Regions from separate parts of the Lysinibacillus sp. GW823-FHT02G10 genome, predicted to be linked through region 1. Evidence: riboswitches for the same ligand, from Rfam matches in the RefSeq annotation. Region 1 holds a riboswitch; the other holds the start of a gene.

What was found. A riboswitch is a leader RNA that binds a small molecule or an ion and turns the genes downstream of it on or off. The one in region 1 is predicted to bind cyclic di-AMP.
Region 2: linked by a shared signal. The riboswitch ahead of AC1RFD_RS21145 (APC family permease) and the one ahead of AC1RFD_RS10155 (TrkH family potassium uptake protein) in region 1 are both predicted to bind cyclic di-AMP.

Annotation. Positions count from the first base shown of each region.
Region 1 is NZ_JBXAJI010000002.1:45,454-53,508, forward strand. Features, by position in the region: gene floA (flotillin-like protein FloA) at 1-72, opposite strand, end outside; gene AC1RFD_RS10145 (NfeD family protein) at 76-1,404, opposite strand; gene rpsU (30S ribosomal protein S21) at 1,717-1,890, opposite strand; cyclic di-AMP (ydaO/yuaA leader) riboswitch at 2,143-2,284, shown strand; gene AC1RFD_RS10155 (TrkH family potassium uptake protein) at 2,401-3,738, shown strand; gene AC1RFD_RS10160 (potassium channel family protein) at 3,764-4,420, shown strand; gene AC1RFD_RS10165 (manganese catalase family protein) at 4,472-5,041, opposite strand; gene AC1RFD_RS10170 (spore coat protein CotJB) at 5,066-5,329, opposite strand; gene AC1RFD_RS10175 (spore coat associated protein CotJA) at 5,322-5,549, opposite strand; gene deoC (deoxyribose-phosphate aldolase) at 5,685-6,356, opposite strand; gene mtaB (tRNA (N(6)-L-threonylcarbamoyladenosine(37)-C(2))-methylthiotransferase MtaB) at 6,670-8,019, shown strand.
Region 2 is NZ_JBXAJI010000012.1:23,254-31,308, forward strand. Features, by position in the region: gene AC1RFD_RS21120 (hypothetical protein) at 1-98, shown strand, start outside; gene AC1RFD_RS21125 (response regulator transcription factor) at 217-912, shown strand; gene AC1RFD_RS21130 (HAMP domain-containing sensor histidine kinase) at 902-2,197, shown strand; gene AC1RFD_RS21135 (PepSY domain-containing protein) at 2,194-2,865, shown strand; gene AC1RFD_RS21140 (PepSY domain-containing protein) at 2,956-3,480, shown strand; cyclic di-AMP (ydaO/yuaA leader) riboswitch at 3,694-3,843, shown strand; gene AC1RFD_RS21145 (APC family permease) at 3,962-5,785, shown strand; purine riboswitch at 5,950-6,051, shown strand; gene AC1RFD_RS21150 (xanthine phosphoribosyltransferase) at 6,186-6,770, shown strand; gene AC1RFD_RS21155 (nucleobase:cation symporter-2 family protein) at 6,770-8,055, shown strand, end outside.

The DNA.
Region 1 (8,055 bases):
GAATACCGCAAGCACAATGAATAAAATAACTAGTCCAGCAATAGGACCAATCAAAGCTAAATCAAAACCCATTTTCTATTCCTCCATCTCTTTATCTGTTTGTCTCACAACAATGCGTGAGCCTTCAACTTTAATAATTTCTACATGTTGATTGGCATCGATATAGCCACCTTCTGATACAATATCAATGCGTTCACTACCAAGTACCATTGTTCCAGATGGACGAAGTGGTGTAAGCGTTTTCCCAATTTTTCCTAACAGTTCTGTGCGATTCACATTGGATACATACCCTTCTTCTGTCGTAGTTGCATCCATTAACACAAGCCTGTTTAAAACATGCAGTTTTTTTCCGAAAAATTTCATCAGAATCACCATTCCTATCATCGCTATCACAAGCGCAATGAGAATTGCTACTATCATTTGCATCATATTTGCACCTGCCAGTATCAGACTTAGTACTATTAAGACACCGCCTAAAATACCAACAATTCCACCGGGGACAAAAAACTCTGCAATTAAAAGGGCTAAGCCAACAATAAATAACAATAATGTTTCATATCCCGCAAAGCCGGCCACCATATGTCCAAAGAAAAATAAACCAAGTGCTGATAAGCCCATTATACCTGGAACACCAAATCCTGGCGAATAAAGCTCCATCACAAGTCCTAAGCTAGCGATAGACAATAGAATAGGTACAATGATGGGATTTGTAATAAAACGAGCTAACTTTTCAGAAAAGGTTGGTTCAATGGGAACAACATCACTACCATTCAAGTTGGTTACTTCTAAAAGCTCCTGAAAATCGTTAACCGTCCCTTCAGAATATTTAACCTTTGCTGCCTCTGAGGCTGATAGGGTTAACAAATTCTTTCCGCCAGCACGGTATTCTGGTAGTTCATAGTTGGTATCTGCCATTGCTAATGCATACTTAGGGTCGCGCCCTGACGTTTCTGCTGCTGCTTTCATTTGAGCAAGCCAAGCGCTATTGGCCTTTAGGTCGGCTGCATTACCTGCTGAATCGATAACTGCCGCTGCACCGATTGTTCCATTTGGAACCATGTAGATCTCATCCGCATGTAAGGCTAAAAACGCTCCTGCTGAGTGCGCATCCTTATTAATATAAGCAATCGTTTTTATTTGCGTTGCATCCATAAGCATGGCGATATCGCTTGCTGCATTCACAAAACCGCCAGGCGTATGTATTTCTAAGATAATCGCCTCTGCATTGTTTTCTTCAGCCTCTTTAAAAGCTCGTTCTAAAAATGCATGAAGTCCTCGCTCTACTTCATTATGAATCGGAACATGATAAACCTTATTACTGGCAAAAGCCGAAGTTAATGGAAACGCTAACAAAAAAGTCATCCATATCACTAGTAAATAGCTGAGGATTCTCCGTTTTCGCATCTTTTTCCCTCCCTTCTAACATGCCTCTCCTCTGTATATACGGTCAATCATGCGAAAAGTTTCACAAATCTTAAAAAATTTATTAATTATTTATCATTCGATCTAATGCCAATTACTAACACTTAGTATGTGCAAAAAAGCCGAATGAATCAAAGTGATTTCATTCGGCTTTTTCATATGTACGTAAAGTTGAGCAATGTAAAATACCTGAAATTAATCAAAAATGTGATTAATTTCAGGTATAACTTTGTCTGCTCAGTGAATCATACAATTGCGTGTTATGAACGTAGGGATTTTTAATGGGAAATTAAATTACCACTTACGTTTACGTGCAGCTTCTGATTTCTTTTTACGTTTTACGCTAGGTTTTTCGTAGAACTCGCGCTTTCTAACTTCTTGAATTGTACCACTTTTTGATACAGTACGTTTGAAGCGGCGAAGAGCATCTTCAAGCGATTCGTTTTTGCGAACGACAGTTTTTGACATCTCTCTTTCCCTCCCTCCGAACACACGTCAATACACAATTAGGCAAATCACCTTCTGTTGTGTACTAAAAAATTATATCGTATTGTCTAATAATGGTCAATAGAAAGTATGCGAAATTATCAAGTGAATTTTTGGTTTTATTTTTGCTCGAATTATTCACACACAATTCGCCCACAATAAAAATAATTACATTTTCTTAACAATTAAGGGGTTTACAAAAAATAGAATAAAGGCGTAGAATAATCACATTCAATTTCATATCGGCCAAATCTCAACTATTTGAGAACGGAGGAACCAATCTTTTGGGGTTAATTCTGCTTTAGCAGAAGGGATGAGAAAGCTCTTTCGCCATCCTACCCGTCAGCTAACTTCGTCGGCTAAAGCGAAGGAGGTCGTTATTGACCACCATTATTAGCATGCTTTCTACCCTTTTCATGCTCTAATCGTAGGTCTTTTTATTATGCCATCTAACAAACAGTTGTTTACTATTCAGAATTGAGGAAATATTAAATGAACAATTTTAAAAGAGCATTAAATCCTCCCAAAGTTCTTGTATTGGGCTTTGCCCTTATCATTGCCATAGGTACGTTTCTTTTAACAATGCCATTTTCTACTGAGGATGGGAAGGGTTTGCCCTTTTTAGATGCTTTATTCACTGCTACATCAGCTACTTGTGTCACAGGTTTAATTGTAGTTGATACAGGTGATACCTTCTCTATTTTTGGCGAAGTGGTCCTTTTATTCTTAATCCAAATTGGCGGTTTAGGATTTATGACATTTGCCACATTATTATTTTTACTGCTTGGAAAGAAAATTTCATTAAAAGAAAGACTGCTGCTTAAAGAAGCATTTAATAATATCTCCATTGCTGGTCTTGTTCGATTAGTGAAAAGAATATTACTCTTTACAGCATGTATTGAAATAATCGGTGGTCTAATTCTATCGATTCGTTTTTCTTTTGATATGCCTATTGGAAAGGCCCTTTATTTTGGATTTTTTCATGCCATATCCAACTTCAACAACGCGGGCTTCGATTTAATGGGTGGCTTTAACGGAATGACTGCCTATGTTGATGACCCCTTTGTTGTTTTCACCATCTGTGCTCTTATTACAATCGGTGGATTAGGCTTTATTGTGATGAATGAATTGTATGAATATCGTGTAACTAAAAGGCTTTCTGTCCATTCAAAAATAGTCTTAGTAACGACACTTTTGCTCACTGTTAGCGGAACCATTTTGATATTTTTGTTTGAGTATGGCAACCAAAAAACTCTTGGACCATTATCCGAATGGGGTAAAGTATTAGGTTCCCTTTACCAAGCGGTTACACCACGAACTGCTGGCTCCAATACACTGGCTATTGGGGACTTAACGCATTCTACATTATTTTTAATGATTCTTTTCATGTTTATTGGGGCAGGCTCTGGGTCGACTGCTGGAGGTATTAAAATCACAACCTTTGCTGTTTTAGTAGCTACTATGTGGTCACAAATTCGAGGAAAAGAAGATGTCGTTCTCTTTAAACGTAGAATTGTTACTGAAACTATCTTAAAGGCTTTGACGGTTACAATGTGTGGAGGATTAATTGTTGTAGTCGTGACGATTATTCTCAGTATCACGGAACAGCATCATAGCTTTATGATGTACTTATTTGAGGCTACCTCTGCGTTTGGTACTGTTGGTCTTTCGATGGGCCTAACTCCAGAGCTAACACCTGCTGGTCGTCTTCTTCTGATTATTACAATGTTCGCAGGAAGAGTAGGACCATTAACCATTGCTTTTGCCATTGCAAAACGAAGAAAAAAAGAGAGTTTCCGCCACCCAAAAGGAAATATTATGATTGGATAACCAAATGAGAGGAAGACAGAACGCTATGACCATTAAACAATACGCTGTGATTGGCTTAGGTAGATTCGGAACAAGCGTCGCTCGCAGATTGCATGAAGCTGGACAGGAAATATTAGGAATTGATATAAATGAAGAAAGAGTAGAGGATGCCGAACCCTATGTGACTCACGCTGTGGTTGCAGATACAACAGAAGAAAAAGCCTTAAAATCGATTGGTATTGGTAACTTCGATTGTGTTATCGTAGCGATCGGTAATGATATGCAATCTAGTATTTTAACCGTCTCTTTATTAAAAGAGCTAGGGATCAAAAAAGTGATCGCAAAGGCACTTGGTAAAAGACATGGACAAGTGTTAGATAAAGTAGGAGCTGATTGGATTATTTACCCAGAAAGAGATATGGGTGAACGTGTAGCTAATCAACTCCTATCCCCAAATATGTTGAATTATATCGAATTATCAAAGGAATACAGCATTGAAGAAATTATGATTCCTTCCAAAATGGCTGGACAAAACCTTCGGGATTTAGACTTGCGCGCAAAATATAACGTCAGTGTAATTGCGATTGTGCGCGAAGGTGAAATTATTATCTCCCCTTCTCCTGAGCAAATTATTGAAAAGGAAGATTTATTAGTAATGATTGGTCATCGAAAAGATCTTAGCTTATTCTCAAATATTCAGTAACCGCAAAAAGGCTGTGTCAAGTTCACCTTGATACAGCCTGCCATTTTTGTCTTAGAAAACTTTCTTTTGATCTCTATCATCTTTTAAAATTTCAACAGCCTCTCTAAAGCGCTGGGAATGAACAATTTCCCGTTCACGTAAAAACTTCAAGCTATCATTTAAATCCGTGTCATCTGATAAGTCAATAATCCATTGATATGTGGCACGTGCCTTTTCTTCGGCTGCTATATCCTCATACAAATCCGCGATAGGGTCACCCTTTGCTTGAATATAGGTTGCTGTGAATGGTACCCCCGAGGCGTTTTGATAAAATAGAGCCCGATCGTGATTTACATAATGATCACCCAATCCAGCTTCTTTCAGCATTTCTGGTGTTGCATCTTTTGTTAGCTTATAAATCATCGTGGCAATCATTTCTAAATGTGAAAATTCCTCTGTTGCTATATCGGTCAATAACCCTACTACTTTGTCAGGAATCGTATAGCGCTGATTCATATAGCGTAGAGCTGCTGCCAGTTCCCCATCCGCTCCTCCATATTGTTCAATTAAAAACTTTGCAAGCATTGGGTTACATGTACTAACTTTTACCGGATACTGGAGTTTCTTTTCATAATACCACAAAGATTTTTCCTCCTAGTCTTTTGTTTAGACTTGCCATGGCCATGGTGTATCAATCCAGTTAAAAGGATAATTCGAATAGCTTCTCCCAAAATTCATGAGTGGTCCATATTTTTGCTCAAAATCAATTTTAAGTTTCATACTTTTCTCTGTATTTTCATTAAATTGCTGAATGGCGTCATAATCGTGTGGATGAGTGTCTAAATAGAGGTTTAATTCAACAATGACGAAATCAATTGCTTGTATTTCTTCTAATTGCTTATAAAATTCGGGCGGCATCTTTTTAGTCATGCTTCCTCCCTCCTTTTAGGGGAAATGGGTATGGGCTAAACAACTGTGGCCATAGTGTTCCTGCCATTAGCGCTTCTCTGGCGGTTGGAAATTGTGGAAGTCCAGGTGGTTGAAAACCCATATATAGTTGTGGGGGTGTTGCATAATACTTAACTTCTATAGGCTTACAAGGATCAAAGGGGCTAATATAGGGCCTCCAAGACTTATACTGTGTAAACATGACATCCTCCTTTCTGTATTTACATTCATCAGTGGAGTATATGTGTATAGAAAATTATTATGCTGATTAAACACAAAGAAGCCATAAGCTCATGTCAATGTACACATGAGCTTATGGCTCTATAAAAAGATAATATTAATAGTTGGAGTCTGCAATTAAACCATTCATAATAGCTACACCAGAGCTAGCCCCAATACGAGTCGCACCTGCTTCTACCATTTTTTTCATGTCCTCTAAGCTACGAACACCACCTGATGCTTTTACACCAAGTTCTGGACCTACAGTTTTACGCATAAGCGCGATATCCTCTGCTGTTGCTCCACCAGTAGAAAAACCTGTAGATGTTTTCACATAGTCAGCACCCGCTGCTACAGCTAACTCACATGCCTTCACTTTTTCTTCGTCTGTTAGTAAGCATGATTCAATAATGACTTTTACAAGTGCGCTATCTTTAGCTGCTTCTACCACTGCTGCGATATCTGCTTGTACAAGGTCATAGTTTTTATCTTTTAACGCACCGATATTAATAACCATATCTACTTCTTTTGCACCGTTAGCAATGGCGTCTTTTGCTTCAAATGCTTTGACTGCTGGTGTATTGGCACCAAGTGGGAAGCCGATAACCGTACAAACTAACACGTCTGTACCCTGTAATAATTCACTGCTTCGCTTTACCCAAGTTGGATTTACACAAACAGAAGCAAAGTTAAATTGTTTAGCTTCAGCACATAATTTTTCAATTTGTTCTTTTGTTGCCTCAGCCTTTAATAATGTATGATCAATCATACGTGCAAAATTTTTTTCCATTGTTAAACGCTCCTTCATTAAACAAGATGTACGTACCTCTTCGAATCATATCATTTTTTCGCGATGGCGTCTAATTTCTTTCTATATAATGAACACCCAAATATAAACATTCCAGAACGAGTCATGTTTATCTGAAGTCCTCAAAAGATTATATAGAAAGTGATAACTTAATTATTTCACAAAAAAATCTTATATGTACTGATTTTATAAGGATTATGTTATCATAAATCACGTATCTAAAATATGTACAACGAAAAACTTATTAAATGTTTGGAAACACAAGGTAATGTGAATTGAAAGGATGATATATATCATGAGTAACGAGCGATCAAAAATCGTGAGTTTTCATACTCTAGGTTGTAAAGTAAATCATTACGAAACAGAAGCAATTTGGCAGCTGTTTAAAGAAGAAGGCTATGATCGAACAGAATTTGATCAACAAGCAGACGTTTACGTCATTAATACATGCACAGTTACGAATACTGGAGATAAAAAATCACGTCAGGTTATTCGTCGAGCAATTCGCCAAAATCCGGATGCAGTTATTTGTGTAACAGGATGCTATGCACAAACATCCCCTGCAGAAATTATGGCAATCCCTGGTGTTGATATTGTTGTTGGAACACAAGATCGTACGAAATTACTTGGTTATATTGAACAATATCGTGCGGAACGACAACCGATTAATGCTGTACGTAATATTATGAAAAACCGAGTATACGAAGAATTAGATGTACCAGCATTTACAGACCGTACACGTGCTTCGTTAAAAATCCAAGAAGGCTGTAACAATTTCTGTACATTTTGTATTATTCCATGGGCACGTGGTTTAATGCGTTCTCGTGACCCACAAGAGGTATTACATCAAGCACAGCAATTAGTAGATGCTGGTTATCTTGAAATTGTCTTAACTGGTATTCATACAGGTGGCTATGGTCAGGATTTAAAAGATTATAATCTTGCTCAATTACTACGTGATTTAGAGGCCAATGTAACAGGCTTAAAGCGTCTTCGTATTTCATCTATTGAGGCTAGTCAATTAACAGATGAAGTAATTGAAGTACTACGTGAATCAAAGATTGTCGTGAATCATTTACACATCCCTATTCAATCTGGTTCTGATACGGTATTAAAACGTATGCGTCGTAAATATACAATGGAGTTCTTCGGTGAACGTTTAACAAAATTACATGAGGCTTTACCTGATTTAGCTGTTACTTCTGATGTAATCGTTGGTTTTCCAGGTGAGACAGAGGAAGAGTTTATGGACACATATAACTTTATTCGCGATCATAAATTTTCTGAGCTACACGTTTTCCCATTCTCTCCTCGTACAGGAACCCCTGCTGCACGTATGGAAGATCAAATTGATGAAGACATTAAAAATGAGCGTGTGCATCGACTAATCTCTTTAAACGATCAGCTAGCAAAAGAGTATGCTTCTCGTTTTGAAGATCAAGTGCTAGAAGTTATCCCTGAAGAATTTGTGCATGATGACAGTGAAGAAGAAGGCCTTCTAACAGGCTATACAGACAATTACTTAAAAGTAGTTTTTGAGGGTCCAGAAAGTCTAATCGGACAACTTGTAAAAGTAAAAATTACACAAGCAGGCTACCCTCACTCAAAAGGACAATTTGTACGCGTTTTAGAAACAGTGAAATAAATAGTGAAAAAAGGGTTGCCAATTTTATATGGCAAC
Region 2 (8,055 bases), on a different contig from region 1:
CCTTTCCAAGCCGTTTAAATGGCAAAAAAGTTGCTAAAGTAAGCTCAGGAATTTTTGAGAAAAGGGATATTTACAGCTTTTTACCGAAAGTTTATTAGTTAAAGACGTACCCTGTGTCAAAAAAAGAAATGTATTGTCTTTCTCATCATTTTCTAATTAGACTTTCACCACTTGTATCGTATACGATGAAAAGAAAAGGCGAAGGACGGATTCGACATGACACATCGAATTTTAATTATAGAAGATGAAGAGAATATTGCGAGAGTGCTACAACTGGAGCTTCAATTTGAAGGATATGAGGCAGCAATGGCTCATACAGGAGCAGAAGGCTTACTACAATACCGTGAGCAGCAATGGGATTTAATTTTACTTGATATCATGCTACCTGAGATGAGCGGTATTGATGTGCTAAAGCGTATTCGTGCAACAGAATCCCAAACACCTGTTATCATGCTAACTGCTAAAAGTGAAGTAGAGGATAAGGTAAAGGGCTTGGATTTAGGAGCCAATGATTACGTGACAAAGCCTTTTGAAATTGAGGAGCTACTGGCACGAATTCGCAATGCATTACGGTTTTCGCAGAAGGTAAATCCAAAGCAAGTTGCACTTACATTTGGCCATTTATCGATAAACGAGCAAACAAGGGAAGTTGTGTATTTTGATAAGGAAATTCAGCTGACACCTCGTGAGTATGATTTGTTGTTCTATTTACTAAAGCATCCTAAACAAGTACTGACAAGGGAGCAAATATTAGAGGCTGTGTGGGGCTATGATTATTATGGGGATACAAATGTTGTGGATGTTTATATACGTTATGTACGGCAAAAGCTTGAGGCTGCTAATCCAGCACCTCTTATCCAAACAATTCGAGGTGTTGGATATGTGCTAAAGGAACATAGTTATGAGACTTAAAACAAAAATTCATCTACTAACAACATTGCTTATGCTAGTTATTATAGTGGCAACAAATAGTGGAATTTATTTGTTGTATGAGAAATTTGCCTATGATACGGAATATAACCAGCTCCAGTCACGGGCAAATGATTTAAGCTCTACACTGAGTCAGTTAAATGCACAAACCAACCTACAGCAAGTATTAAGAGCTTATATGCCAACGGATGGTGCTGTTTATATTTATGATGGTGAACGCTTGAAAACAAAGGTTCAAGCTACCCTTGAAATGCAAGAAGTCCCTGCCATTACCTACACTATGCCTGCTATTTGGATCGACGGGACGGTAGTGGACATAACATTACAGCAATCTATGGAAGAAGTAGAACGGACATTAGATTTGTTAAAGGTCATCTTAGTTGTTGTATCTGTTGTTGCAACGATTCCAATTTTCCTAGCGAGCTTGGTACTTGGGCGACTTATTTTATTACCGCTAGAACGTTTAAATGAGACCATGCGCAAAAGTGCATCTACTGGGAAATATGAAAAAATAGATACTACAGAAAAAGGTGGGGACGAGTTAATAAACATTAACCGCACTTTTAATATAATGATGGAGAAGCTTGAACAACATTATCAAAAGCAACAAGAATTTGTATCAAATGCCTCTCACGAGTTAAAAACTCCTATAACTGTCATTGAAAGTTATGCAAAACTACTCCTAAGAAGGGGTTTTGATAATCGTGAGGTTGCTCAGGAATCCTTACAGGCCATTGCCAATGAATCATCTCGTATGCATGAAATGGTGTTGCAATTGCTAGAGCTAGCTAAAAACAAAGAGCAATTGGACGTTCATTTCGAACAACTAGAGCTTGCCCCTTTCTTAAATAAAGTAGCTTCACAAATGGAACAGGCTTATCATCGAACATTTAGAATTGATGCGCAGATACCAAAATTTATTTATAGTGATGAAAAAATATTGAAGCAACTACTTTTTATTTTGCTGGATAATGCTAGGAAATATAGTGAGGATGAAGTACGTATTCAAGCCACTGAAACAACCAACCATGTACGTATTACCATCCAAGATTTTGGTATTGGTATTCCAGTCGAGCATATTCCTCATTTGTTTGAGCGTTTCTATCGTGTAACAGAGGATCGTAATCGTAAAACAGGTGGTTCAGGGCTAGGGCTAGCAATCGCACATGAACTGGCACAACAATTAGGTATAACGATAGATGTGAAAAGTAAGCTAGGGGAAGGCTCAAGCTTTACTTTATGTATACCAAAGGAGGGACAGCAATGAAAAAGTGGATGTTAGTAATTGTTGTTATTATCCTTCTTTGTAGTGGAGTAATTTGGTTTGTTCAACATCGTTATTTTTACGTTCAACCTCTTAGTGAAGCGCAGGCTATTCATCATATTGAGACTATCTACAATGGTCATGTTACACAGGTTGAAAAACAAGGAAATACCTTTGAAATGCTTTTTACGCGTGACGATGTCAAGTATGCAGCTATACTCGATGTTACGACACAACAGGTGACTGATCTAATCCTGAAAGAAGGACATAGTAAATTACTTTTAACAGAAAAGCAGATCAGACAAATGGTTAAAAAGGAATATGGAGATATAGAAAGCGTTATGCTTACAGACTCCATTTACACTGTACGTGTTGAAAATGAGGAAATTCAAAAGGATTTAACGTTTGATGGTTATACTGGCGAACTACTGGCTGAGAAAAAGGTTGAGCCACAAGAACAACCTATCGAAGAGCCTATTATTACTGAGCAACAGGCCATTCAAATAGCTCTTAAGCAATTAAAGGGTGAAGTGGATTCAGTTGATTTTGAAGAAACCTCAGAGGGTGGTTACTATTTAGTTGAGATTGAAACGCAGGAGGACGAAGCTACATTTCAAATTCATGCTATTTCAGGAAAAGTACTGTCTGTAACATGGGATGACGATCATTAAATCATTCTCATGAAATTCTAATGTTTCTCTTATAGTTCTATCATCTTCACTTGGTAAGCTAAGTTTAGATAAAACAAAGGAGAGATGAACATGAAAAAAATGATCATGATTCCAGCACTAGTAATTACACTGGGAGTGGGTGCAGCGATTGGCTCGACGACTTTATTATCAGGAAATGCCCAAGAAAAAAAGGTCTTATCCATGCAGGAAATTGAGAAGAAAGCTCTAGCGGTAGTGGATGGTACAGTTGCCAATATCGAAATTGACCAAAATCAGTTTAGCTCTATTTATGAAGTAGAGGTGTATACAGATACAGAAGAATATGATTTAAAATTTGATGCTTATAGTGGAAAATTACTCAAGCAGAAAAAGGAACGTCTAGATGACGATGATTGGGATGATCATCTTCCTGCTACGACTACTACAACAAAAATAATTACAAAAGAGCAGGCTATCAAGACAGCCCAAACAAAAGCAAAGGGTAAAGTAACAAAAATTAAGCTTGATGATGGTGTATATGAAATTGAACTGAAAGATGGTCAATATGAATACGAAGTAGATGTGGATGCAGTCTCTGGGAACATTATCGACTTTGAACAAGGCTTTGATGACTAATATAATGAGCTGTCTTGAAGGTAGAATATACCTTTAAGGCAGTTTTTATTGTTTATATTGTGGGTATTGACTAGGTATTCAGGAAATTTTCTTTAAGAAGCGATTATTTATATGTTCAAAAAAAGCCTATGCTTTTACTCAAAAAAGAGAAAAATTTTCTTCTTTACTTTTTCAATTAGCAGGCGTAATATGACATCATTATAAAAGTTTCAAATTTCTAAATCGCTGAAGCAACTAAACGCGGGGGAACCAATTTTGATGGATGGCATAGCCATTCTTGGGGTGAATCTCTTCCTTGTGGAGGAGTAGGGCTACTCAGGCCCGAATCCGACAGCTAACCTCGTAAGCGTTAAGAGCAGAAAAGTGGAGCTTGGCAGACGGATGAGCGTCTACAAGTCTTATTTAGTGATGACTTGTAGGCGTTTTTTGATGTAATTTAGAAAGGCGAAACACATTCTATGAAACTAGAAGGTGTTTATCAATGAAATCCTCATTCAAACGTTATGTAATCGGCAAACCATTAAGATCCGATGCGTTAGGGGAACAAAAGCTAAGTAAAACAAAGGCACTGGCCATATTATCATCAGATGCATTGTCATCAGTAGCCTATGGACCAGAACAAATTTTAATTGTCCTAATGACGGTAGGTACAATGGCGTTTTGGTATTCTTTACCTATTGCCGCTGGAGTGGTTATTCTACTCGTGGCACTGATTTTATCCTATCGTCAAGTTATCTTCGCCTATCCACATGGAGGAGGCGCCTATGTCGTATCACGAGAAAATTTAGGCGTGAATGCAGGTCTTGTTGCAGGGGGTTCTTTGCTTGTTGATTATATTTTAACGGTAGCAGTAAGTGTGTCGGCCGGGACAGATGCCATTACATCTGCATTTCCAAGTCTTCATGCTTATAATGTACCCATTGCTATTATATTTGTGATTTTCTTAACGATTTTAAACTTGCGAGGTGTAACAGAGTCAGCCTCTATCTTGGCGTACCCAGTTTATCTATTTGTAGGCGTTATGCTGTTGCTAATCGGGATTGGGCTCTATAATGTGGCAACTGGACAGGTGCCTGCAGAGCTACATCCAAAGATTGGCACACCAGTGGCAGGGATTAGCCTATTTATTTTATTAAAGGCATTTGCTTCAGGAAGCTCAGCGTTAACAGGAGTAGAGGCTATTTCTAACGCCATACCTAATTTTAGAAATCCTGCCCCGAATAATGCTGCTAAAACGCTTTTAGCAATGGGTGCCATTTTAGCCGTTTTATTCATCGGGATTGTTAGTCTAGCTTATTTTTATGGCGTTGCACCAACAGCAGAAGCAACAGTCGTTTCCCAACTAGCAGAAGCTAGTGTTGGTCGAAATTTTCTTTATTATATTGTACAGGGGACAACGGCAATGATTTTAGTACTTGCCGCAAATACAGGATATTCAGCTTTTCCCTTGCTTGCTGTGAATTTATCGAAGGATGGTTTTATCCCAAGAATCTTCCAAATTCGTGGGGATCGTCTTGGCTATTCAAATGGTATTTTAATGCTAGGTATTGCAGCCATTTTTTTAATTATACTTTTTGACGGGGCCACAGAGCATTTAATTCCGCTCTATGCAGTAGGCGTATTTATTCCCTTTACATTAGCGCAAACGGGAATGATGAGAAAATGGTGGCGCGAAAAACCTAAAGGCTGGGTAGCAAGATTTACGATCAATACAATTGGGGCTGCTATCTCTTTCATCGTGGCAATGATGTTTTTTGTGACAAAAATGCCTCAAGTATGGCCAGTGTTTATCTTTTTACCAATTATTATTTTTGTATTCCATCGCATTAAGCAACATTATCAAGCTGTTGGAGAACAGTTAAGATTAAATCATGAGGAACTGGCTACTATTGAGGGGAATGTTTTCATTGTGCCAGTAGCTGGTATAACAAAGGTGGTTGAAAACTCCCTACATTATGCCAAATCACTTAAGGTTGATAAAGTGATAGCCTTTTACGTAGCTTTCGATCAAGCAGATGCAAAAGCTTTTGAAGAGAAGTGGAATGCCTGGCAACCTGATGTACGATTAGTTACCTACTATTCACCATATCGCAGCATTACACAGCCATTAATTAAATTTATTGATAAAGTAGAACATCAATGTACGAAGACAGGTCATAAAGTTACAGTTGTTATCCCTCAATTCTTACCGAAAAAAGGGTGGCATCATATGCTACACAACCAATCGAGTCTTCTCATTCGTACATCACTGTTATTTCACAGAAATGTCGTCATTATGACAGTACCGTTCCATTTATCAAAATAATGCTAGCAAGCTAGAAAATAGTCTGTTATAATCAGTACGTTGATTGAAAACACGAACGTTTACAATTAAAAAGTTCCAGAATACCATTAAATTCCGAAAAATCAAACTTTTTTTGGTGAGAGATAGTAGCCCTTACCGAATAAAGTGATAAATTGGTTATTCTGATAGTTTCATACAAATCCACTCATATAATAGCGAGAATAGGGCTCGCAAGTTTCTACCGATTTACCGTAAATGAATCGACTATGGGTAGCAATGCTTTTAGAGAACTTCAATTTAATGATGTTTTCTATTCATTTCGACGTTTTTGCGCTGAATGCTTTGCTCCACTCGTAGCAGAATGGAATCAAAGTATTCAGCGTTTTTTTATAATTTTTTACGAAAGAAGGATATGAAAGAAATGAAGTTATTACAAGACAAAATTATGCAAGAGGGTAAAGTATTATCTTCATCCGTATTAAAGGTTGATTCATTTTTAAACCATCAAATTGATCCCATGCTAATGAAGGAAATTGGTCATGAATTTGCAAATCGTTTCTCTGATCAAGTGATTACAAAGATTTTAACAATAGAATCTTCAGGTATTGCCCCATCCGTGATGTTAGGCTTAGAAATTGGCGCGCCTGTCGTGTTTGCTCGTAAACGTAAATCATTAACTCTTTCAGATAACCTTTATTCTTCAAAGGTACATTCATTCACAAAAAATGAAACAAATGAGATCTCTGTCTCACGTAATTTCTTAAGCGAAGATGACAATATTTTAATCGTAGATGATTTCTTAGCTAATGGTGAGGCTGTCAAAGGCTTACTTGATATTGCTGCACAAGCGGGTGCGAATGTTGTAGGAGTTGGAATTGTTATTGAAAAGGGCTTCCAAGATGGCGGAAAACTATTGCGTGAGCAAGGTGTTCGCGTTGAGTCATTAGCAATAGTAGATTCTCTTGAAGATGGCAAAGTAACATTTGCTACGGAGGCTCGCGCGTAATGAATACCTTTAAATCGACTGCGCTAGCGATTCAACATTTACTTGCAATGTATGCTGGAGCCATCTTAGTGCCACTGATTATCGGTGGGGCAATTGGCTTCGATTCAACACAAATGACGTATTTAGTAGCGATTGATATTATGATGTGCGGGATCGCTACACTTTTACAGGTTTATTCAGGTAAATTCATTGGTATTGGCTTACCTGTAGTACTTGGCTGTACATTCACAGCGGTAAGTCCAATTATTGCGATTGGTACAAACCCAGAGCAGGGTATTACGGACATTTATGGTTCTATTATTGCCTCTGGTGTAATTGTAATGATAATTGCGGGCTTCTTCGGCAAGCTTGTGAAATTCTTCCCACCAGTCGTAACGGGGTCAGTTGTTTCAATTATCGGTATTTCCTTATTACCAGTAGCATTAAACAATATGGCAGGTGGACAAGGTGCTGAGGATTTTGCCTCTGCTTCTAATGTAGCTTTAGCCTTTATTACATTGGTTATCATTTTAGTCGTTTATCGCTTTTCTACGGGCTTTGTTCGTGCTATTTCAATTTTAATAGGATTAGTAGTAGGTACTGTTTTAGGTGCTTTCATGGACAAGGTGGATTTCACCCCAGTTGCAGATGCTAATGTATTTCACATGGTACAACCTTTCTACTTTGGCATGCCAACATTTGATGTAACGGCGATTATTACCATGACACTTGTAGCAATGGTATCTTTAGTAGAATCATCTGGTGTCTATTTTGCGCTAAGTGATATTTGTAATAAAAAATTAGATTCAAAAGATTTGGCTCGTGGCTACCGTTCAGAAGGTCTAGCTTCAGTAATCGGTGGTATTTTCAATGCCTTCCCATACACAACATTCTCACAAAACGTGGGACTAACTCGTATGTCAGGCGTTAAGGACCGTAAAGTCATTTACATCACAGGTGGTCTACTTGTAGCATTAGGCTTCCTACCAAAAATCGCAGCATTAACAACAATTATTCCAACGTCTGTACTAGGTGCGGCAATGCTTGCGATGTTCGGTATGGTGATTACACAAGGTATGGGAATGCTTGTACCTGTTATGAATGAATCAGCGGAAAACGCAATGATTGCAGCGATTGCAGTAAGTTTAGGTGTCGGTGTATCCGTTGTTCCTGGCATTTTTGATGCACTGCCAACAAGCGTTTCAATCTTAACGTCAAATGGTATTGTTTGTGGTTCAGTCACAGCGATTATCCTAAATATTTTATTCAACATGATTGGGCCTAAGCATAAAAAAGACCCGATGCA